Regions from separate parts of the Streptomyces chengbuensis genome, predicted to be linked through region 3. Evidence: riboswitches for the same ligand, from Rfam matches in the RefSeq annotation. Region 3 holds a riboswitch; each other region holds the start of a gene.
The links. A riboswitch is a leader RNA that binds a small molecule or an ion and turns the genes downstream of it on or off. The one in region 3 is predicted to bind cobalamin.

Region 1 (7,418 bases), 1.1 Mb from region 3:
GGGACCGCCATGCGGCAGCCCGGGTGGTGTGCCCGAGCCTGGCCGCCTGCGCCTGACGGATCCGGTGCACCGCATCGAGCAGCAGGAAGCTGATCCGGTACATCACGAGGGCGACGTCCACGACTGGCCCCGGGACCCCGGCCCGGACCAGCCGGGGAAGCACGTCCGACACCGGCGTGGTGAACGCGAACAGCAGCACCCCGAGCGAGGCGGCGGACGTCCGCAGCAGCAGCCGGAGCGCGTGCAGCGGGCCGTCGGGCGCGAGCGCCACGAAGCCGTCCGGGCCGCCCACGGCGAGCAGCAGGGGAATCGCGCCCGTGACGCAGAACCCCAGCGGAATGCGCCAGGCCCGCCACAACTGCCGCGGGGCCACGCCCGCGGGGCCGAGCAGCACGGCCACGGCCGCCGCGGCGACCAGCACGGCACCGGGCCACGGCGGCAGCGAGACGGCGCAGACCGTCAGCCCGAACCCGAGTGCCGCCTTCTCGCACGGATGACGGCGGCGCCAGCGACTGCTGTGCGCCGCCGCATCGATCGGCAACATCGGCGCCTACGCGCCCGAGGCGACGGAATCGCCCGTCCCGGCAGACCCCGCGGACCCGGAGGCCGGTGTCTCCGCCGCGGCAGCCGCCCGCGCCTCACCCTGGCGGCGGCCCTTGCGCAGCCCGAAGTAGTACGCGAGGACACCGGCACCCAGGGCCGCCTGGACGGCGAACAGCGCCGACTCGACGTCGCCGGACGGCGGCTCGTACAGCGGCGCGAACCAGGGTTCGTAGTCCGGCGCGATCTCCGTGATGGCGGTCTCGGCCTGTGCGTCGGCGCCCGTGAAGGGTTCCTCCTTGTGGTCGCCGAGGCCCAGGGCGAGCGGCAGGACCGCCAGCGCCGCCACGATCGCCAGCAGCAGCGTGTTGATCTTCGCGTCACGGCTCATCGGACCGCGGCCTCCTTCGTCGTCCCGCCCTGGAGGAGCACTCCGAGCCGGGTCAGCTCACCCTTGCTGGACTGCACGAGCAGCCGCATCACCAGCACGGTGAGCAGGCCCTCGCTGACGGCCAGCGGGATCTGGGTGACGGCGAAGATGCCGCCGAACTTGGCCAGCGCACCCGCGATGCCGCTGCCCGGGTCGGGGAACGCCAGCGCCAGCTGCACGCTGGTGACGCAGTACGTGGACAGGTCCGCCACGAACGCTCCGAAGAACACGCTCACCATCAGCGGAACCCCGGACCGCCGGAGCAGCGCGTACACCCCGAATCCGGCCCACGGCCCGACGATCGCCATCGAGAAGACGTTCGCGCCGAGCGTGGTCAGTCCGCCATGGGCCAGCAGCAGTGCCTGGAAGAGCAGGGTGATCGTGCCGAGGACCGCCATGATCGGCGGCCGGAACAGGATCGCGCCCAGACCGGTGCCGGTCGGGTGCGAGCAACTGCCGGTCACGGAAGGGATCTTGAGCGCCGACAGGACGAACGTGAAGGCACCGGACGCGCCGAGCAGCAGTGTCGACTCGGGGTTCGCCTTGACCTCACGGGTGAGCGCCCGTACGCCGTGGATCACGAAGGGTGCGGACGCGACGCCCCAGGCGGCCGCGTGCACAGGGGGCAGATACCCCTCGGCTATATGCATGGTTGGGAGACCCTCTCCAGCACCTCGTGGATGGACAACGCGCCCTGGCCGGTCTCCTGGCTGACGGGTCCTGCCGCCCGGGCTCCGCCTTCCCGGACACCGCGGTCTCCCGTGGTGGTCCAGTGGCTTCCTTGCGGAGAGAGCCGGACTTCCCGATCACAGTGGCGAGGGCCGCACCGGTACTCCACCGGTTTCCCGTTCACCAAGGCCCTGCGACATTAGTGCGTTGACCAGGTGCATCACAAGCCGCGCACGGATGCGTACCGTCACACCTTCCGGTATCCGTACGCCTCCGCCGCCGCCGCCTCCACCGCGTCCAGATCCGCGCCGGCCGCCGCGGTGACCACCGCGGCGACGGCTCCCTCGACGAACGGCGCGTCCACGAGCCTGGTCCCCTCCGGGAGTTCGTCGCCCTCGGCCAGCAGCGTCTTCACCGTCAGCACCGCGCTGCCGATGTCGACCAGCACGGCCACCCCGGCGCCCCGGTCCACCTCGTGCGCGGCGCGGGCCGTCAGCTCCGCACTGGTGCCGAGGTCTCCGTCGGCGGTCCCGCCCGCCGCGGCGACCGGCACGGCGTCGCCCGCGCCCGCGAGCCCGCGGGCGAGATCGGCGACCGACGCGGCGACCTGCGCACTGTGCGAGACGAGGACGATCCCGACCATCGTCATCGTGCGGCCTCCTCGAGGGTGCCGATCAGCAGGGCGGAGGACGTCGCCCCCGGGTCCTGGTGCCCGATGCTGCGCTCGCCCAGATAACTCGCCCGGCCCTTGCGGGCCAGCATCGGCACGGTCGCGGCCGCACCCTCGTCGGCGGCCTCCCGCGCTGCCGCGAAGGACTCGTCCAGCGCCGTGGCCGCGGGCTCCAGCGCGTCCAGCATCGTCTTGTCCCCGGCCTTCGCGCCGCCGAGTTGGGCCACCGCGGCGATCCCCGCGCGCAGCGCCTCTGCGAGCTGGGCCCGCGACACCTCGGGCTCGTCGCCGAGCGCCTTGCCCGCACGCCGCAGCAGCGTCCCGTACAGCGGCCCCGACGCGCCGCCGACCGTCGAGATCAACTGCCGTCCGGTCAGCATCAGTACGGCACCCGGGGTGGCCGGCGCGTCCTTCTCCAGCGCCGCCTTCACCGCCGTGAAGCCCCTCTGCAGATTGGTCCCGTGGTCGGCGTCCCCGATCGCGGCGTCGAGCTCGGTGAGCCGGCCTGCCTCGCGGTCCACGGCCTCGGCGAGGGCGTTCATCCAGCGGAGGAAGAAATCCGCGTCGAGCACAGCGTCTCCTTGTCGTGGCACGTCGGCTTCCCGGCGCGCGTCGTCGCGGCCCGCGGACGCGGCGCCGTCGTCGGCCGGGCCGGGCATGGCTCAGCGGCCCCAGCGCAGCGCGGGCGTCTCCACCGGGGCGTCCCACAGCCGCAGGATGTCCTCGTCCGCCTCGCACAGCGTCACCGAGCAGCCCGCCATGTCGAGCGAGGTGACGTAGTTCCCGACCAGGGTCCTGGCCACCGGCACTCCGCGCTCGGCCAGCACCCGGTGGACCTCCGCGTTGAACCCGTACAGCTCCAGCAGCGGTGTCGCGCCCATGCCGTTGACCAGCGCCAGTACCGGACTCGACGGCTGGAGGTCCTCGAGGACCGCGTGCACGGCGAAGTCCGCGATCTCCCGCGAGGTCATCATGGGCCGTCGCTCCCGCCCGGGCTCGCCGTGGATGCCGATCCCCAACTCCAGCTCTCCCGAGGGCAGATCGAACGTCGGACTGCCCTTGGCGGGGGTCGTGACGGCGCTGAGCGCCACACCGAAACTGCGCGACCGCTCGTTGACGAGGCGGGCAACGGCCTCGACCCGTTCCAGCGGCGCACCCTCCTCCGCCGCGGCGCCCGCGATCTTCTCCACGAACAGCGTCGCGCCCGTACCGCGCCGGCCCGCCGTGTAGAGACTGTCCTGGACGGCCACGTCGTCGTTGACCAGCACCTTGGCCACCTGGACGCCCTCGTCCTCGGCGAGTTCCTGCGCCATGTCGAAGTTCAGCACGTCGCCGGTGTAGTTCTTCACCACGAAGAGCACACCCGCCCCGCTGTCCACCGCCGCCGCGGCCCGGGCCATCTGGTCCGGCACCGGGGAGGTGAAGACCTCGCCGGGGCACGCCGCCGAGAGCATCCCGAACCCCACGAAGCCGCCGTGCAGGGGCTCGTGCCCCGAACCGCCGCCGGACACCAGGCCCACCTTGCCCGCGACCGGGGCGTCCCCCCGCACCACGACCCTGTTCTCCACGTCGACGTTCAGTCCGGGGTACGCAGCGGCCAGGCCGCGCAGCCCGTCCGCGACGACCGTCTCGGGGACATTGATGAGCATCCGCATGGGAACCTCCTGATGAGACTGGCGACGATCACTCCGGACGGTGTCCTCTCAGGCGGGGCCGTGGCGGTACGGGCCCGCACACCCTCTGCCAGTATCGGCGCAAACGGCCCGCGCGGCACCGCGCTCCCGCGAACCCGTCGGCACGGTCCACGGGCGCGGCCGGAGGTTCCCCGACGGCGGCCGCCCGGCAGGCGGTCAGTAGCGCAGGGCGCTCGCGATCCCGCCCATCCCCGCGAGGGTGCCGTCCGGGACGAACCGCACCTGCGCCCCCGTGTCCAGGGACTTCTCGACGATCTCGTCCACGATGTCGACCAGCGCGTCCAGGTCGCCGGGCTCGGCGGGCAGGAGGTGCGCGCCGGTGTCCCGCACGGTCTCCCGGTAGTTCTCCTCCACGGCGAGCAGCGCGACCCGGCCCGTCTCCACGTTCTGGCGGATCTCGTCGACCCCGGCGGCGAACGCGCGCCTGCCCTTGGCCCGGTCCAGCTCCTCGAGGACGCCGGACACCTCCTGCTCGGCACGGGCCTCGACGAACGGGCGCACCGCCTGCCAGACCGCGTCGGCCGAGCGGCCCGCCACCCCGCCGCGGGGGGCGTGGACGGCCTGGCCCTTGGCGGCCGTGCCGACGTCGTCGAGCAGGGCGAGCGCCGCCGGCTCGCCCGTCACGTACAGCGGCCGCGGGTCGGCCTTCAGCACCGAGGCCAGCGCCGTGTCGGCCTCCCGCAGGAAGTGCCGGGTGTCCTCGTCCCGGAAGGTGCTGGGCACGTCGCCGATCCGCTCCTGGCGCTCGGCGTCGAAGTTCTCCTCGGGCCGGGACATCGGGAACGGGCCGGTGCGCTCCTCGGCGAGGCGGTCGGCGGTCCCGCTCCAGAGGGAGGCCCGGTCCGAGGCGACCGCCAGGACCCAGAAGGGGCGCTCCGCGGCCTGCGCCGAGACGAGATTGCGGGTCAGGTACGTGTCCGACAGCACCACGCGCTCGGGCACGGGACGGCCCAGCGTCCACACCTCGTGCTCGCCTGCCGCCGCGAAGACCACCAGCCCGTCCTCCGCGTGCACCAGGTCGATCTCGGCCAGCGCCCGGTCGAGCTGTTCGGACACGTCGATCCGGGTGTCACGGGGGACGGCGGGATCGGCCTTGAGCTGCTCCTTGGCCTCGGCCATCAGATTGCGCAGCCGGACCGGGTCCTGCGCGTTGTCCGGTTCGCGGCGGTGCGTGGGCATCAGCACCGACACCGCGGGGTAGGGGCGCTGCCGGCGGAGCCGGACCAGGTCGTCGGAGCTGAGAGCTGGGTGCATCAAGACCACCCTTTCCGAGCACGTGTGCACTGGAGGGCCGGCTGTCCGCACCGGAGTGCGACGAGCTGAAACCGACTCTATGCACCATAAGTCGGATTGCCTGCGCGGGCACCAGGACCGGTGCGGGCACCGCGGCCCGCGCCCCGGCGCCCCGCCTCACACCATGCCCACGAGCCGGTCGGCGACCGTCCTCGCCTGCGGGCCCATGAGGATCGTGAAGTGGTTGCAGTCCGGAACCGCTTCCGCCGTCAGCCGGGGCGCCCGGGCCGTCCAGTGCGCGACCAGCGCGTCGGACAGCACGCCCGGCGCCGCCCCCGTCAGCCCCCGGGGCGCGTGCAGCAGCCTGGCGGGCACGGCGAGCCCCACCAGATCCTCACCGAAGGCCGGGCCCGAGGTGATCAGCTCACGGCCGTCCCGGCGGACCGGACCCTCCCGGGCGCTGGAGCGGCGGGCGCCGGCGGGGCCCGTGATGCCGTCACGCACGTACGCCTCGATGTCGGCGTTCCACTCCGGACCGAGGGCGGGATGGGCGCGGAACACGTCCACGTACGCCTCGTCGTTCTCGAACGTCCGGGTCAGCCTGGCCAGGATCGGTCCCATCGACGCGTCGAGCAGGGCGTCGGGATCGGTGCCCTCCGCCAGCGGCAGCGGCAGACCGCCGTCGATCAGCAGCAGCCGGTCGAAGAGCTCCGGGCGCCGCGCCGCGGCCCGCAGCGCCGCACACGCCCCCATCGACTGGCCCGTGACCGCGACCGGCGCGCCGCCGCCCCAGCGTTCGGCCGCCGCGCAGAGATCGGCGGCATGGGCGTCGAAGCCGTACGGGCCCGGGATGTCCGCGCTGCCGCCCCGGCCCCGGAGGTCGAGGGCGAACAGCGACCACTCGGAGGGCAGATGGCGGGCCGGCGCGCGGAACGACATCCCGGACGCGGTGATGCCGTGCGCCGCGACCGCCGTGCGCGGCCCTGAGCCGAACCGCAGGACGCGCAGCTTCCCGCCGTCGACGGGGAGTTCGAGCTCGACGGGGTCGCGGTCGACCGTCTGTCCGGTGGCTTCATCCGTCACCGGGCCATTCTCCACGCCCCCGTCCGTCCGGTGCCCGGAGCCACCGGATCAACAACCGTTTCCCGCCGCCCCATTGACTTCAGCGGCAGGACATTGGTTCAGTGGCTCATCCACTGAGCCACTGGGGAGGAACGGCGTGGAGGCACTGCCCCGCGAGACGATCGTCGACGTCCTGGAGGGCCGGCTGCGGGAGGACATCCTCACCGGCCTCCATCCGGCGGGCAGTTATCTGCCGCCGGAACGCAGACTGGCCGACGGGTACGGCGTCACCCGCACGACCCTCAAGCACGCCTTCGGCCGTCTCGTCCAGGCCGGACTGCTGGAGACCCGGCACGGAGTGGGCACCCGGGTCCGTGACTTCGCCCGGTTCGGCGGAGCGGACCTGCTGCCGATGCTCGTGCGCCACGACGCGGCCTGGATCCGCGAGATCTTCGAAGTGCGGCGCAGCATCGGTGCGTTGATCGCCGAGCGGGCCGCCGTACGGGCCACCACCGAGCAACGGGCCGAACTGACCACGCTGCTGGCGGCCGTACGCGCCGCCGAGAGCGGCGACGCCGTGCAACTCGCGGACATCGAGGTGCACCGGGCGCTCGCCCGCGCCACCGGCAACCGTGTCTACGGCCTGCTCACCAACACGCTCTTCAACGCCTATCTGCCCGTACGCGCCGCGCTCGTCGGCCCGTTCACCGACGCGGCGGCCGCGCACGCGCGGCTGGAACCCGTGGTGGCCGCGGTGGGCGCCGGTGACGCGGGCGCCGCACGCCGGGCGGCGGAGGCCTATCTGACCGAAACCGAGCGGATCATGCTGGAGGGCCTCCGATGAGCACGCGCAGGAGCGGCACGGGCACGGGCAAGGACAGGGGCACGGGCCAGGAAACGAGCACGGGCCTGGACAAGGGCACGGCGGTGGGTGCCGGCAGGACGGGGGACGGCAGGGGCGTGGTGGTGAGCGGCGGTACGACGGGCGACGCGGGCATGAGGGCCGGCGCTGACGCGACGGTGGGCGCCGGCGCGCCGCGCGCTGCCGCCGGCCCGGCGGTGGGTGCCGGTGCCCCGGGGGGTTCGGACACGCGGGCGGCGGTGGACGCAGGTACGGGCG
Region 2 (7,418 bases), 3.5 Mb from region 3:
CGTCAGCACCAGGTTGTTCGCGACGATCGAGTCGCCGGTCGCGAAGAAGGCGACCAGACGGCCGATCAGGTGCTGCTCGCCCGGGGTGAGCTTGGCGAGGTCGGCCACGTCCGAGTGGAGGTCGACCTCCTCCACCGTCCACGTGTTCTTGATGGCGTCCCGGTAGCGGTCGTAGAAGTCCGGGTAGCGCATCGGGCGCAGCGTCAGCTCGAAGCCCGGGTCGAGCAGGTTCTTGTCGTTCATAGCAGTCGGCGCGGGGCGCCGTCCTCCAGAGGTGGTGTGCGGGGAGCGGGGGGCGGAGTTACTGGCAGGCCTCGCAGGACTCCGGGTTCTCCAGCGAGCAGGCCACGGCGTCGGGGTCGGCGGCCTGCTGGACGGGGATGGTGGCGGCCGGCGCCGCGCCCGAGGCGGCCCGGGCGATCCTGGTGGCGGGGCGCGAGCGCAGGTAGTACGTGGTCTTCAGGCCCTGCTTCCAGGCGTACGCGTACATCGAGGAGAGCTTGCCGATGGTCGGCGTCTCCATGAACAGGTTCAGCGACTGCGACTGGTCGAGGAACGGGGTGCGGGCCGCCGCCATGTCGATCAGGCCGCGCTGGGGGATCTCCCACGCGGTGCGGTACAGCTGCCGGACCTCCGCCGGGATCCAGTTCAGGCCCTGCACCGACCCTCCGGAGTCGCGCAGCGCCTCACGGGTCTGCGCGTCCCACACCCCCAGCTTCTTCAGTTCGTCCACCAGGTAGGAGTTCACCTGGAGGAACTCGCCCGACAGCGTCTCGCGCTTGAAGAGGTTGGAGACCTGCGGCTCGATGCACTCGTACACACCGGCGATCGAGGCGATCGTGGCGGTCGGCGCGATGGCGAGCAGCAGCGAGTTGCGCATGCCGGTGGTGGCGACGCGTTCGCGCAGTGCGGCCCAGCGCTCGGGCCAGGCGAGCTCCGTGTCGTAGTGGTCAGGGTGCAGCACGCCGCGGGCCGTACGCGTCCGCTCCCAGGCAGGGAGGGGCCCGTTGCGCTCGGCGAGGTCGCAGGACGCCTCGTAGGCGGCCAGCATGATCCGCTCGGCGATCCGCGTCGACAGGGACTGCGCCTCGGCGGAGTCGAAGGGCAGGCGCAGGCTGAAGAACACGTCCTGGAGGCCCATGGCGCCGAGGCCCACCGGGCGCCACTTGGCGTTGGAGCGGCCGGCCTGCTCGGTCGGGTAGAAGTTGATGTCGACGACCCGGTCGAGGAAGGTCACGGCGGTACGGACGGTGTCGTCCAGCCGCTCCCAGTCGATCACGTCCTCGCCGTCGGCGGCGTCCCGCACGACGAACGCGCCGAGGTTGACCGAGCCGAGGTTGCAGACGGCGGTCTCGCCGTCGTCGGTGACCTCGATGATCTCGGTGCAGAGGTTGGAGGAGTGGACCACGGCGCCGGGCTCCGCCGTCTGGTTGGCCGTGCGGTTGGACGCGTCCTTGAAGGTCATCCAGCCGTTTCCGGTCTGGGCGAGGGTGCGCATCATGCGCCCGTAGAGCTCACGGGCGGGGATGGTGCGGCGGGCGAGCCCGGCCTCCTCCGCCCGGCGGTAGGCGATGTCGAAGTCCTCGCCCCACAGGTCCACGAGGTCGGGCACGTCGGCGGGGGAGAACAGCGACCAGTCGGCGTCGGCGTTCACCCGGCGCATGAACTCGTCGGGGATCCAGTGCGCCAGGTTGAGGTTGTGCGTGCGACGCGCCTCCTCGCCCGTGTTGTCGCGCAGTTCCAGGAACTCCTCGATGTCCGCGTGCCAGGTCTCCAGGTAGACGCAGGCCGCGCCCTTGCGCCGGCCGCCCTGGTTGACGGCCGCCACCGACGAGTCCAGCGTGCGCAGGAACGGCACGATGCCGTTGGAGTGGCCGTTGGTGCCCCGGATGAGCGAACCTCGGGAGCGGATGCGGGAGTACGACAGGCCGATGCCGCCCGCGTGCTTCGAGAGACGTGCCACCTGGTGGTAGCGCTCGTAGATGGAGTCCAGCTCGTCCAGGGGCGAGTCCAGCAGGTAGCAGGACGACATCTGGGGGTGCCGCGTGCCGGAGTTGAAGAGCGTCGGGGACGACGGCAGATAGTCGAGGCGGCTCATCAGCCCGTACAGGGAGGCCACTTCGTCCAGCGCCCGCAGGGACTCGTCCTCGGCGAGACCGCAGGCGACGCGCAGCATGAAGTACTGCGGCGTCTCGACGACCTTGCGGGTGATCGGGTGCCGGAGCAGGTAGCGGCTGTAGAGGGTGCGCAGTCCGAAGTAGCCGAAGCGGTCGTCGGCGGCCGGGTCGACCAGCGAGTCGAGGCGCTGGGTGTGGGCGTGGACGAAGGCGGCCGTGCGGTCCGCGATCAGTCCCTCGCGGCTGCCGACGGCGATGGAGGCGGAGAACGCGGTCGCTCCCTGCCCGGCCGCCTCCTCCGCGATGGTGAGGGTGAGCAGCCGGGCCGCGAGCCGGGAGTACGCCGGGTCCTCGGAGATCAGACCGGCGGCCGCCTCGGTCGCCAGTTCGCGCAGTTCGGCCTCGTCCGAGCCCGCGTGCCGGCCGCGGAGGGCGGCGGCGGCGACCCGGCCGGGGTCGGCGTCGGGCAGGTCGGCGGTGAGCTCGGTCAGGGTCCGCAGGAGCGCGGTGCCTGGTCCGTCGGCGAGCTGTGCTGCAGCAGGATCGGGCGGCGCGATGGTCACGGGGTGCTCTCCCTCGCTCGGCTGGGGCCGGCGGGGCAGGGGGCACGGACGCACACCCGGGCAGGGCGGACCGCGTCCACCGGCCTTTTCCGCGAGGCCCGGACGTCTGGGCACCCGGGCCGGACGGTCCGGGCGCACCGTCGGCAGGTCCTCGGACTCACGGACGTACGAGGCCCTGGAGCGGACCCGCGCACACCCTTACACCGTTGCGGGACAGTTCCGGATTCGCACCGGATTCCCCTGCGGCGACAGCGAGCATGAGCATACATGTGGGGGCGGTGAGTTGCGGAACCCCCCACATGTTGTGTCGTGACCCGCTCGGAGCTTCCGGGCGTCGGCCGGCCGGGGCGGCGGGCGGGGCAAGGGTTTCCGGCCACCTCCGGGTGTTTCCGCCACCCGCCGGGGGCGGCACCCCGCCGACGAACCGCCCCTCGTGTTCCCGCATTCTCCCCGGGTTCCGTCATGGCCCTCGTGGTCCGCCGCGACCGCCGTGCCGGCAACGGCCGGGTGCCGCACGGACACGGCGACGGGCCCCCGCGTCCTCCCCGGAGGGAAGCGCGGAGGCCCGTGGGCGTCCGTCGCTGTGCGCGGTCAGCAGCAGCGGAATCCCTTGCGGGGGTCCGCCTCCCGCTCGTCCATGCGGCAGCGCTCGAACTCGCGGCGGGTCATCACCTTCGCGTCGGGGTCGTGCGAACGGGCGTGGGCCACATAACGGTCGTACACCGTCTCGCCCGAGACCTCGCGCACGTACCAGCGGACCCAGTCCACCGCGCGCCGCACTCCGCTCACCGCCGTCATGACCGTCACCGTACTCAGCCCTTGCCGCTTCCGGCGGCCTCGTGGTCCGAGGTGCCGGCCGACGCGTGGTCCGGTGCGCCGGCGCCGACGGCGGCGAGCTCCGCCTTCTCCGCCTTGGTGGCGAACAGCCCGGCCGGTGCGACCAGCTTCGACTCGACGTACGGAACCTCGGCGAGCCGGACGGTGTCCGGCTTGCTGATCGCCGTGAAGCACACCCTGGCGGCGTCGGCCAGGACCACGACGATGAGGAGGGCGAACAGCGCGCAGAGCACGCCGTCGACGGTCGAGTTGGTGACGATGGTGTGCATGTCGTCCATCGACTTCGCCGGAGCAAGCACCTCGCCGGACTCGATGCCCGCCTGGTACTTGTCGCGCTGGGCGAAGAAGCCCACCTTCGGGTCGCTGGAGAAGATCTTCTGCCAGCTGGCGGTGAGGGTGACGGTGGCGTCCCAGGCGAGCGGGACGGCCGTCACCCAGGCCCACTTGAGGCGTCCGGACTTCACCAGCAGCGTGGTGCAGACGGCGAGGGCGACGGCCGCGAGCAGCTGGTTGGCGATGCCGAAGAGCGGGAAGAGCTGGTTGATGCCGCCGAGCGGGTCGTGCACGCCGACCCAGAGGAAGTAGCCCCAGCCGCCGACGACGACCGCGCTCGCGAACCAGACGCCGGGCTTCCAACTGACCTGCCGCATCGGCTTGTAGACGTTGCCCAGCATGTCCTGGAGCATGAAGCGCCCGACCCGGGTGCCCGCGTCGACCGTGGTGAGGATGAAGAGCGCCTCGAACATGATCGCGAAGTGGTACCAGAACGCCTTCAGCCCGGCGCCGCCGATGACCGCGGAGAAGATCTCCGACATGCCGAGGGCGAAGGTCGGCGCACCACCCGTACGGGAGAGCAGGCTCGCCTCCTCGACGTCCTTCGCCGCCTGGGCCAGTTGCTCCGGGGTGACGGTGAACCCGAGGTTCGCCACGGCCTGGGACGCGGAGTCCACCGTGGTGCCGATGACCCCGGCGGGGGAGTTGATGGCGAAGTACAGGCCCGGGTCGAGGATGCAGGCGCAGATCATCGCCATGACCGCGACGAACGACTCGGTCAGCATGGCGCCGTAGCCGATCATCCGGACCTGGGTCTCCTTCTGGATCATCTTCGGGGTGGTGCCCGAGGAGACCAGGGAGTGGAAGCCGGAGAGGGCACCGCACGCGATGGTGATGAAGACGAACGGGAACAGCGAGCCCGCGAAGACCGGGCCCTGGCCGCTGCCCGCGAACTCGGTCACCGCCGGCATCTTCAGCGTCGGCAGCGCGATGACCACGCCCAGCGCGAGCAGCACGATCGTGCCGACCTTCATGAAGGTGGACAGGTAGTCGCGCGGCGCCAGCAGCAGCCAGACGGGGAGCACGGAGGCCAGGAACCCGTAGATCACCATCCAGATGACCAGCGTGCCCGGCTCCAGGGTGAAGAAGCCCGCGAGGGAGGAGTCGGCGACCCAGCCGCCCGCGACGATGGCGAGCAGCAGCAGCGCGACGCCGATGACCGACACCTCGGTGACCTTGCCCGGCCGCAGGGTGCGCAGGTAGACGCCCATGAACAGGGCGATCGGGATCGTCATGCCGATGGAGAAGACACCCCACGGGGAGTGCGCCAGGGCGTTGACGATCACCAGCGCCAGCACCGCCAGCAGGATGATCATGATGGCGAAGACGGCGATCAGGGCCGCGACGCCGCCGAAGGGGCCGATCTCGTCCCGCGCCATCTGGCCGAGCGAGCGGCCGTCCCGGCGGGTGGAGAAGAACAGGGTGACCATGTCCTGCACGGCACCGGCGAAGATCACTCCGACGATGATCCAGATCGTGCCCGGCAGGTAACCCATCTGGGCGGCGAGGATCGGGCCGACGAGCGGTCCGGCTCCGGCGATCGCCGCGAAGTGGTGGCCGAAGAGCACCCGCCGGTCGGTCGGGTGGAAGTCGACACCGTTGTCCAGCCGTTCCGCGGGGGTGGCGCGGGTCCTGTCGGCCTTGAGGACGCGGTACTGGATGAAGCGTGCGTAGAACCGGTAGGCGATGGCGTACGAGCCGAGCGCGGCGGCCAGCATCCAGACGGCGGAGACCTCCTCGCCCCGTGAGAGGGCGAGCACGCTCCAGCCGGCCGCGCCCACCAGCGCGACGAGTACCCAGACTCCGATGGACTGCGGAGTGGTTCTCCGCGTGGTTGTGTTCGATGGTGCCGGCTCGGCCATGGTGTGGCTCCCGTCCCGTCGTGATCACCTGTAACGCGCAGGCAATCTAGGCGACGGTTCCGCCAGCGTCACCCCCGGCTCACATATCGGTACGGCAACGACTGCCGCGGCGGTCCTGCGGGAGGCCACTGCGCGGAGCGGGACGGCGGAGGCCGTGGCCACCCCTGGGGTGACCACGGCCTCCGCCGGCGCCCGTGCGGAGGCTCAGCCGGCCTCCGGCCGCTTCAGCCTGGCGACGAACTTGTAGCGGTCGCCCCGGTAGACCGAGCGCACCCACTCCACGGGCTCGCCGTTCGCGTCCAGCGAGTGCCGGGAGAGCATCAGCATCGGCAGGCCGACGTCCGTACCGAGCAGCCCGGCCTCTCGGGGGGTGGCCAGTGAGGTCTCGATCGTCTCCTCGGCCTCGGCGAGGTGGACGTCGTACACCTCGGCCAGCGCGGTGTAGAGCGACGTGTACTTCACCAGCGACCGGCGCAGCGCGGGGAAGCGCTTGGCCGACAGGTGCGTGGTCTCGATCGCCATCGGTTCGCCGCTCGCCAGCCGGAGGCGTTCGATGCGGAGCACCCGCCCGCCCGGCGCGATGTCCAGCAGTCCGGCGAGGGTGTCGTCGGCCGTCACGTAGCCGATGTCCAGCAGCTGCGACGTGGGCTCCAGGCCCTGTGCCTTCATGTCCTCGGTGTACGAGGTCAGCTGCAGCGCCTGGGAGACCTTGGGCTTGGCGACGAACGTGCCCTTGCCCTGGATGCGCTCCAGGCGTCCCTCGACGACGAGTTCCTGCAGTGCCTGACGCACCGTCGTGCGCGAGGTGTCGAACTCGGCCGCGAGCGTGCGCTCAGGCGGGACGGGCGTGCCGGGCGGCAGCGTCTCCGTCATGTCGAGCAAGTGCCTTTTGAGCCGGTAGTACTTGGGCACGCGCGCGGTCCGGGTCGCCGTCCCGTTCTCCGGCTCGGTGCCGGCCCCGTCCGTGGCCATGGCCTGCCTTCCCGACTCGTGTGGTGCTGCCGTCACCGGCTCCTCCGTTGCTTGCGGCTCACATGGTGGCACGGTCCGGTCACGGGTCGTCGCCCTCCCTCAGGTGTCGGTCCGATAACGGACACGACAGCCCTTCTTATACACCCTTGACACCCCTAAAGGTCTAGGCCAAGCTCCCGGGTACTGGTCTAAACCATTAAAGACCAAGTCCCAGCCCCACGAGCAGTACTCGGCGTATGGCTCCGTATGTCCTCGCGGTGGGCGGGGGGTTGCAGCATCCCTGAGGAGGGTGGCGTGAAGCGCAAGCTCATCGCGGCGATCGGCGTCGCGGGCATGATGGTCGGTCTTGCCGCGTGTGGTGACGGCGACAAGGGCGGGGACAAGGCGGGGGCGGACGTCAAGGAGCTCACCGTCTGGCTGACGGTCGACGCCCAGAACAACTGGCCCGAGCTGGTGAAGGCCGCCGACGAGGCGGTCGTGAAGAAGCACCCCGGCATCAAGATCAAGCACGAGTACTACGGCTGGCCGGACAAGAACGCCAAGCTCGACGCCGTCCTCGCCACCGACAAGGCGCCCGACGTGGTCGAGATGGGCAACACCGAGATGCTCGGCTACATGGTCAAGGGCGCCTTCGCCGAGGTCGACCCGAAGCAGTTCGACCAGTCCGACGCCTGGCTCGACGGCCTCAAGGAGTCCGTCACCTACGAAGGCAAGACGTACGGCGTCCCGTACTA
Region 3 (7,418 bases):
CGCCACGGCGTCCCGGTAGCCCAGCGTCAACCGCTCCGACATCCGCGCGTCGGCGTCCAGCACCCCGCACATGGGCCGGCCGTCCAGGGAGCGCGCGAGGTACAGCAGCCCGGCGCACTCGGCGGCGACGGGCGCCCCCGAGCGGGCCAGCACGGCGACCGCCTCACGCAGGCGGGAGTTGGCGGACAGCTCCGGCCCGTACACCTCGGGAAAGCCGCCGCCGATGACCAGGCCGGCCGTGCCGGCGGGCAGTTCCTCGTCGTGGAGCGGGTCGAAGGCGACGACCTCCGCGCCGGCGGCCGTCAGCAGTTCCGAGTGCTCGGCGTACGAGAACGTGAACGCGGCGCCCCCGGCCACGGCGACCACGGGCCGGCGGCTCCGCGCGTCGACGGCAGGGGTGCCCAGTGCCGCGCCCGGCTCCCACGCGTCCCCGGCGAGCGGCGGCGCGCTGCGCGCCAGGGCCAGCAGCGCCTCCAGGTCGCAGCCCGCCCGCACCTGCTCGGCCTGCGCGGCGACCGCGTCGACCGCCTCCGTCTGCCGCTCGGCGACCGGCACGAGTCCGAGGTGCCGTGACGGTGTCGCCACGGCGGGCGCCCGCCGCAGCACTCCCAGGACCGGCACCCCGGACTCGTCCAGGGCCTCCCTCAGCAGGGCCTCGTGGCGGTCGGTGGCGACCTTGTTGAGGATCACCCCGCCGAGCCGCACCTCCGGGTCCCAGGAAGCGAATCCGTGCACCAGAGCCGCCACCGACCGCGACTGCGAGGAGGCGTCGACGACCAGGACCACCGGCGCCCCGAGCAGTTTGGCGACCTGGGCCGTGGAGGACAGCTCGCCGGCTCCGGCGGCCCCGTCGTACAGCCCCATCACGCCCTCGACGACGGCCAGGTCGCAGCCCCGCGCGCCGTGCGTGAACAGCGGGGCGACCAGCTCCGTGCCGCACATGTACGCGTCGAGGTTGCGGCCCGGGCGCCCGGTGGCGAGCGCGTGGTACCCGGGATCGATGTAGTCGGGACCCACCTTGTGCGGCGACACGGCGAGTCCGGCGGCGGTGAAGGCCGCCATCAGACCCGTCGCGACGGTGGTCTTGCCGCTGCCGGAGGCCGGCGCGGCGACGACGAGACGCGCTACCACGTTCTGCCTGCCACTCGCTCTACCACTCGATGCCCCGCTGGCCCTTCTGGCCCGCGTCCATCGGATGCCTGACCTTCGACATGTCGGTCACGAGATCGGCGAACTCCTGCAGCTCCTGCGGGGCGTTGCGGCCGGTGATCACGACGTGCTGCGTGCCGGGGCGGTCGCGCAGCACCTCGATCACCTCGGCCGTGTCGATCCAACCCCAGTGCAGCAGATAGGCGAACTCGTCGAGCACGTAGAACTTGTAGGTCCCGGCGGCCAGATCGCGCTTCACCTGCTCCCAGCCCTCACGTGCCTTGTCCTCGTGGGACTGCTCGCCCTCGGCCGGCGGGCGCTGGATCCAGGACCAGCCCTCGCCCATCTTGTGCCAGTGGACGGTGCCGCCCTCGCCGCTCGCGCCGAGGACCTTGAGCGCGTTCTCCTCGCCGACCTTCCACTTCGCCGACTTGACGAACTGGAACACCCCGACGGGCCAGCCCTGGTTCCAGGCGCGCAGCGCCATCCCGAAGGCGGCCGTCGACTTCCCCTTGCCGATGCCCGTGTGCACCATCACCAGCGGCCGGTTGCGGCGCTGGCGGGTGGTGAGACCGTCGTCCGGAACGACGTCCGGCTTTCCCTGCGGCACTACGCTGCCCTCCTGTTGCGGACCGTGCTGTCGGTTCCCGTCGCCGCCCGGACGTCCCGGACCAGCCCGGCGATGCTGTCGGCGCGCAGCTCGTCCAGGGTGACGGCGGTGCCGCCGAGGTCACGGGCGAGATTCCCGGCGAGGCCGAGTCGCACCGGCCCCGTCTCGCAGTCGACCACCACCGCGGCCGTGCCCTCGGCCGCGTGCAGCCGGGCGGCGCGCCCGGCGAGCGCGAGGGCGTCGCCGCCACGCGCCCCGGTCGCGCGGCCGTCGGTCACGACCACCAGCAGCGGCCGCCGCGACGGGTCGCGCAGCCGCTCCACCCGCAGGACGTCGTGGGCCTTCAGCAGCCCGGCGGCCAGGGGTGTCCGGCCGCCCGTCGGCAGTTCCTCCAGCCGTGCGGCGGCGGCGTCCACGGACGAGGTCGGCGGCAGTGCCACCTCGGCCCCGCTGCCCCGGAAGGTGACGAGGCCGACCTTGTCCCGGCGCTGGTAGGCGTCCAGCAGCAGCGACAGCACCGCGCCCTTCACGGAACTCATGCGCCGCCGGGCCGCCATGGAGCCGGAGGCGTCGACGACGAAGAGCACGAGGTTGCCCTCGCGTCCCTCGCGGGTGGCCTGCCGCAGATCGTCCCGGCGGACCACGAGACCCGGTCCGGAGCGGCCGCGCGCCCGCTGGTGCGGGGCCGCCGCCTGCACGGTCGCCGCCAGGTGCAGCTTGCCGAGCGCCCCCCGCGGCCGGCGCGCCCCGGTGGTCCTGCCGTGCTCGGTACGGGCCCGGGAGCGGCGGCCCGCGGCTCCCTCGCCGAGCCCCGGCACGCTGAGCGCCTTCGTACGGAACGGCTCCGCCGCCCGCTCGGCGGCCCGCTCTCCCGCGCCGGCGTTCGCGGCGGGTGAGCCGGACGGCTCGGGGTGTGCGGGCGGCCCGGCCGGTTCGGACGGCTCCGGCTGCCCGGTGGGCGGGACGGAGTCGGGCGCCTCGCCCTGGGGCGGGACACCTCCGCCGCCCGGGCCGCCGTCCGGGCCGGACGGGTCCGTGTCCGGATCGGGGTCGGGGTCCGGATCGGCGTCCGGCCGGTCGTCCCCGCCGAACTGCTCCAGCGTCTGGTCGAGCCTGTCCTCGTCCAGGCCGGGCGCGTCGAAGGGATTGCGCCGTCGCCGGTGGGGGAGCGCGAGGAGCGCGGCCTGCCGCACGTCCTCCTCGCGGACGCCCGTGCGCCCCGCCCATGCGGCCAGCGCCGTAGCGGTTCGGGCCATCACGATGTCGGCGCGCATGCCGTCCACCTCGAACGCCGCGCAGGTGGCGGCGATCTGGCGCAGAGCGGCGTCCCCGAGCACCACCTGGGGCAGCAGCGCCCGCGCGTCCGCGATGCGCTCGCGCAGCGCCGCCTCCTCGTCCGCCCAGCGGGCCGCGAAGGCCGCGGGATCGTCGTCGTACGCGAGCCGGCGCCGGACGACCTCCACCCGCTGCTCCGGCTCCCGGGAGGCGGCGACCTCGACCGTCAGCCCGAAGCGGTCGAGCAACTGCGGCCGCAGCTCCCCCTCTTCGGGGTTCATCGTCCCGACGAGCAGGAAACGCGCGGCGTGCCGTACGGACACACCCTCGCGCTCGACGTAGGAGGCGCCCATCGCGGCCGCGTCCAGCAGCAGGTCGACGAGATGGTCGTGGAGCAGATTGACCTCGTCGACGTAGAGCACGCCCCGGTGCGCGTCGGCGAGCAGACCGGGCTCGAACGCCTTCACGCCGTCCGCGAGGGCCCGTTCGATGTCGAGGGCGCCGACGAGCCGGTCCTCCGAGGCGCCGACGGGCAGTTCGACCATCCTGGCCGGGCGTGCCGTGCCGGGCGCGGCCTCGTGCGGCCCGTCCGGGCAGCCCGGGTCCGGAGCCCCGGGCGCGCAGGAGAACCGGCAGCCCGCGACCACGTCGACGTCCGGCATCAGCGCCGCGAGGGCGCGCACGGCCGTCGACTTGGCGGTGCCCTTCTCCCCGCGTACGAGCACTCCGCCGACGGCCGGGCTGACCGCGTTCAGCAGCAGGGCCAGCCGCAGGTCGTCCATGCCGACGACCGCCGTGAACGGGTAGTGGGGTGCGTTGCTCACTGTGCGGCTCCAGGGGTTCCGGCGGCGGGCGCACCGGGGAAGTCGGGGGCGCCCGGCGGGATGAACGGCAGGCCCGAGGGCGCGCCGCCCTCGATGAGTCGGAGGAGGGCGTCCGTGTCCGCGTGCTCCTCGATCAGGTCGCCGAGGCGGTCGAGCTGGGCCTCGCGCAGTGCGGCGAAGGAGGTGTCCGGGGCGGGGACGAAGCGGCGGCCCGACGCCGCGGCGACGGACCGCAGGAACGCCCGGCGGAATCCGTCGCTCTCCAGCGACCCGTGCCAGTGGGTGCCCCACACCTCACCGACCCGGCAGCCGTCGAGGAACGGCTCGCCGCCGAGCACCTCGGCGACGCCGTGGTGGATCTCGTAGCCCTCGACCGGCTGCCCCAGCGCCGCACCGGACGGGCGGGCGAGCGTCTTCTCCGCGGCGAACCGCACCCGCACCGGCAGCAGTCCGAGGCCCGGCACGGCTCCGGCACGCGACTCGACCTCGTCGTCGATGTGCTCGCCGAGCACCTGGAAGCCGCCGCAGATGCCGAGCACGGGCCGGCCCTCCGCGGCGCGCCGGGCGAGCGCGCCGGCGAGACCGCGCTCGCGCAGCCACTCCAGGGCGCGCACGGTGCCGCGGGTACCGGGCACGATCACCAGGTCGGCGTCGGCCAGTTCCTCGGGCCGGTCGACGAAGCGCACGATCACGCCCGGCTCGGCCGCCAGCGCGTCCACGTCGGTGAAGTTGGACATCAGCGGCACGGCGCACACGGCCACGCGGAGCACGTCCTCGCCGACCGGCGGCGCCACCACCGACTCGCGCACCGTGCCGCGCAGCGACACCCGCAGTCCGTCCTCCTCGTCGATGCCGAGCCCGTGCGCGTACGGCAGTACGCCGAACGTCCGCCGCCCGGTGAGCCCGTGCAGCATCTCCAGCCCCGGCTCCAGCAGCGTGACGTCGCCGCGGAACTTGTTGACGAGGTAGCCCGCGATCAGCTCCTGGTCCTCCGGGGCCAGCAGCGCGGTCGTTCCGAAGAACTGGGCGAAGACCCCGCCGCGGTCGATGTCCCCCACCACCAGCACGGGGAGGCGCGCCGCGCGGGCGACGCCCATGTTCACGATGTCCGTGCGCCGCAGATTGATCTCCGCAGGGCTGCCGGCGCCCTCGCAGATCACCGCGTCGTACGTGCCGCGGAGCTCCTCCAGGCAGGCCATCACCGGCTCGAACAGGGTCTTCTGGCGCCCTCCGTGGTAGCCGCGCGCGCTGAGTTCACCGACCGGCCTGCCCATCAGCACGACCTGGCTGGAGCGGTCGCCGCCGGGCTTCAGCAGGACGGGGTTCATCAGCGCCGTGGGCTCGACCCGGGCGGCCTGGGCCTGCATGGCCTGTGCCCGGCCGATCTCGGCGCCCTCACGGGTCACGAAGGAGTTGAGGGACATGTTCTGCCCCTTGAAGGGCGCGACCTTCACGCCCTGTCGCACCAGCCAGCGGCAGATCCCCGCCGTGACGACGCTCTTGCCGGCGTCCGAGGTGGTGCCGGCGACCAGCAGTCCGCCCCCGCTCATGCCCGCCTCCGCTTCAGGGCTCCGGCCGCGAGGCGGCCGCCCGCGCACACCGCGAGCGCCAGCACCCCCACGCGTCGCGAGAGCCGTACGGCCCGTTCGATGTCCGCGACCTCGACGGCCCGTCCGCCGTCGCCGTTGAGCACGGGCCGGTGCTCGACGCGTCCGCCGTACGCGAGCGTTCCGCCGAGGCGTACGCCGAGGGCTCCGGCGAACGCGGCCTCCACGGGACCGGCGTTGGGGCTCGGATGCTTCGCGGCGTCCCGGCGCCAGGCGCGGGCCGCGCCGCGCGGGTCACCGCCCGCGGCGGTCGCGAGGGCCGCGGTGAGCCGGGCCCCGGGCCAGCCCGCGAGATCGTCGAGCCGGGCCGAGGCCCAGCCGTACCGCCGGTAGCGGGGGGACTTGTGACCCACCATCGCGTCCAGGGTGTTGACGGCGCGGAACCCGACGAGACCGGGCACGCCGCCGATCGCACCCCAGACCAGCGCGCCCACGACGGCGTCAGAGGTGTTCTCGGCGACGGACTCGACGACGGCTCGGGCGATACCGGGGCCGTCGAGCGCCTGCGGGTCGCGCCCGCACAGATGCGGCAGCCGCTCCCTGGCGACCTCGATGTCCCCGGCCGCCAGCGCTCCGCCGATCGCCCGTGCCTCCCGGCCGAGCGAGGTGCCGCCGACGACGGCCCAGGTGGCGGCCGCGGTCAGGGCGACGGCGGCGGCGCGTGACCGGCGTGCGCGGTCTGCGGCCAGCGCGCCCGCGGCGACCGCGCCGCCGGCGCACACCGCGGTGTGCAGGGCGCCCCAGCCTCGGTGGTCGCGCCAGAGTCTCCGTTCGACCGCCGCGGCTGCCCGGCCGAAGACGGCGACCGGGTGCCCGCGGCGTGGATCGCCGAGGAGCAGGTCGCCGGCCAGTCCGGCCGCGGCGCCGTACGCGAACGTGATGTCCGGGCGCAGCACGCCCGGCCCCCCCGGTTCGGCAGGCATGTTCGTCCTCACTCAGGGTCCGCGCCCTGGCTCGACGTGACCGGCGGGAGAGAGTTCCTGGCTCCGGGACGCTCCGTGAGGGGAGCGCGTCCGTGACAGTGGCGGGACCGCGCCGGATTCGCACCGGCTTCCTCTTCTGCCGCCGTAAATGGCTCCGGAAGTCCACCACGGGCCCCGAACGCCCGTCAACTCGCCCTTGACCTGCGACGGGACAGTGTGCGGAGGCCCACACGGTGCGGGCACGGGGCGCGCACACGACAGGGGCCGGACTCACCCGGAGGTGTGCCCGGCCCCTGTACGAGGACGTGCCGTGCGGCCGTCAGACCACGATCAGATAGATCCCGAAGGCCACCGCCGCGGCGCAGAGCGCGAAGCAGGCGTACGCACCCGTGCGGGCGAGGCCGGCGGAGCCTCCCTGCGCGGCCGCGGCCTCCTGCTTGGAGAGGCCCGCGACGCCGAGGGTGAAGAGGCCCACCAGGGCGACGGTCACGACGAGGCTCACGCCGAAGACGGAGCCCAGAGCTGCCCAGTCGATCTTCATGCTGTTCTTTCCTTACACCGTGGCGGCGGGCGCCGGAGCGGACTCGGGGGCCGGGGCCGGGACGGTGGCCTTCAGCTCCTCGGGCTCGGCCACCGCGACACCGGCCGGGGGAGGGGTGACCGCCGCGATGGCGGTGGTGACGACGCCCGCGGGCTCGATCTCGTCGTCCGTGACGTTGGTGTGGTCCACCGGCTTGCGGCGCGAGATCACCCAGATGGCTCCGGAGCCCGCGACGAGCAGCACGGCAACGGCGGCGATGCCCCAGGTGCCCTGCTTGGTCAGGAACTCCGCGGCCGCGGCGACCAGGCCCGCGGCGGGCAGGGTCAGGCCCCAGGCGACGAACATCCGGGTCGCGGTGGACCAGCGGACCACTCCGCCCTTGCGGCCGAGACCCGCGCCCATCACGGCACCCGAGCAGGACTGGGTGGTGGAGAGCGAGAAGCCGAGGTTCGAGGAGGCCAGGATGACCGTCGCGGCGCTGGTCTGGGC

Region 1: linked by a shared signal. The riboswitch ahead of QRN89_RS02620 (energy-coupling factor ABC transporter permease) and the one ahead of QRN89_RS07540 (cobalamin biosynthesis protein) in region 3 are both predicted to bind cobalamin.
Region 2: linked by a shared signal. The riboswitch ahead of QRN89_RS23055 (ribonucleoside-diphosphate reductase subunit alpha) and the one ahead of QRN89_RS07540 (cobalamin biosynthesis protein) in region 3 are both predicted to bind cobalamin.

What each region holds. Positions count from the first base shown of each region.
Region 1 is NZ_CP129137.1:570,238-577,655, reverse strand. It holds gene cbiQ (cobalt ECF transporter T component CbiQ) at 1-544, opposite strand, end outside; gene QRN89_RS02625 (energy-coupling factor ABC transporter substrate-binding protein) at 551-931, opposite strand; gene QRN89_RS02620 (energy-coupling factor ABC transporter permease) at 928-1,620, opposite strand; cobalamin riboswitch at 1,650-1,842, opposite strand; gene QRN89_RS02615 (PTS-dependent dihydroxyacetone kinase phosphotransferase subunit DhaM) at 1,887-2,288, opposite strand; gene dhaL (dihydroxyacetone kinase subunit DhaL) at 2,285-2,881, opposite strand; gene dhaK (dihydroxyacetone kinase subunit DhaK) at 2,972-3,964, opposite strand; gene QRN89_RS02600 (baeRF3 domain-containing protein) at 4,160-5,257, opposite strand; gene QRN89_RS02595 (alpha/beta fold hydrolase) at 5,414-6,319, opposite strand; gene QRN89_RS02590 (FadR/GntR family transcriptional regulator) at 6,456-7,142, shown strand; gene QRN89_RS02585 (tocopherol cyclase family protein) at 7,139-7,418, shown strand, end outside.
Region 2 is NZ_CP129137.1:5,183,849-5,191,266, forward strand. It holds gene QRN89_RS23050 (ribonucleotide-diphosphate reductase subunit beta) at 1-243, opposite strand, end outside; gene QRN89_RS23055 (ribonucleoside-diphosphate reductase subunit alpha) at 302-2,680, opposite strand; cobalamin riboswitch at 2,806-2,945, opposite strand; gene QRN89_RS23060 (YbdD/YjiX family protein) at 3,272-3,478, opposite strand; gene QRN89_RS23065 (carbon starvation CstA family protein) at 3,493-5,712, opposite strand; gene QRN89_RS23070 (GntR family transcriptional regulator) at 5,917-6,684, opposite strand; gene QRN89_RS23075 (extracellular solute-binding protein) at 6,979-7,418, shown strand, end outside.
Region 3 is NZ_CP129137.1:1,673,675-1,681,092, reverse strand. It holds gene QRN89_RS07560 (cobyrinic acid a,c-diamide synthase CobB) at 1-1,131, opposite strand, end outside; gene cobO (cob(I)yrinic acid a,c-diamide adenosyltransferase) at 1,151-1,759, opposite strand; gene QRN89_RS07550 (putative cobaltochelatase) at 1,759-3,816, opposite strand; gene QRN89_RS07545 (cobyric acid synthase) at 3,855-5,408, opposite strand; gene QRN89_RS07540 (cobalamin biosynthesis protein) at 5,405-6,388, opposite strand; cobalamin riboswitch at 6,420-6,570, opposite strand; gene QRN89_RS07535 (hypothetical protein) at 6,708-6,929, opposite strand; gene QRN89_RS07530 (inorganic phosphate transporter) at 6,942-7,418, opposite strand, start outside.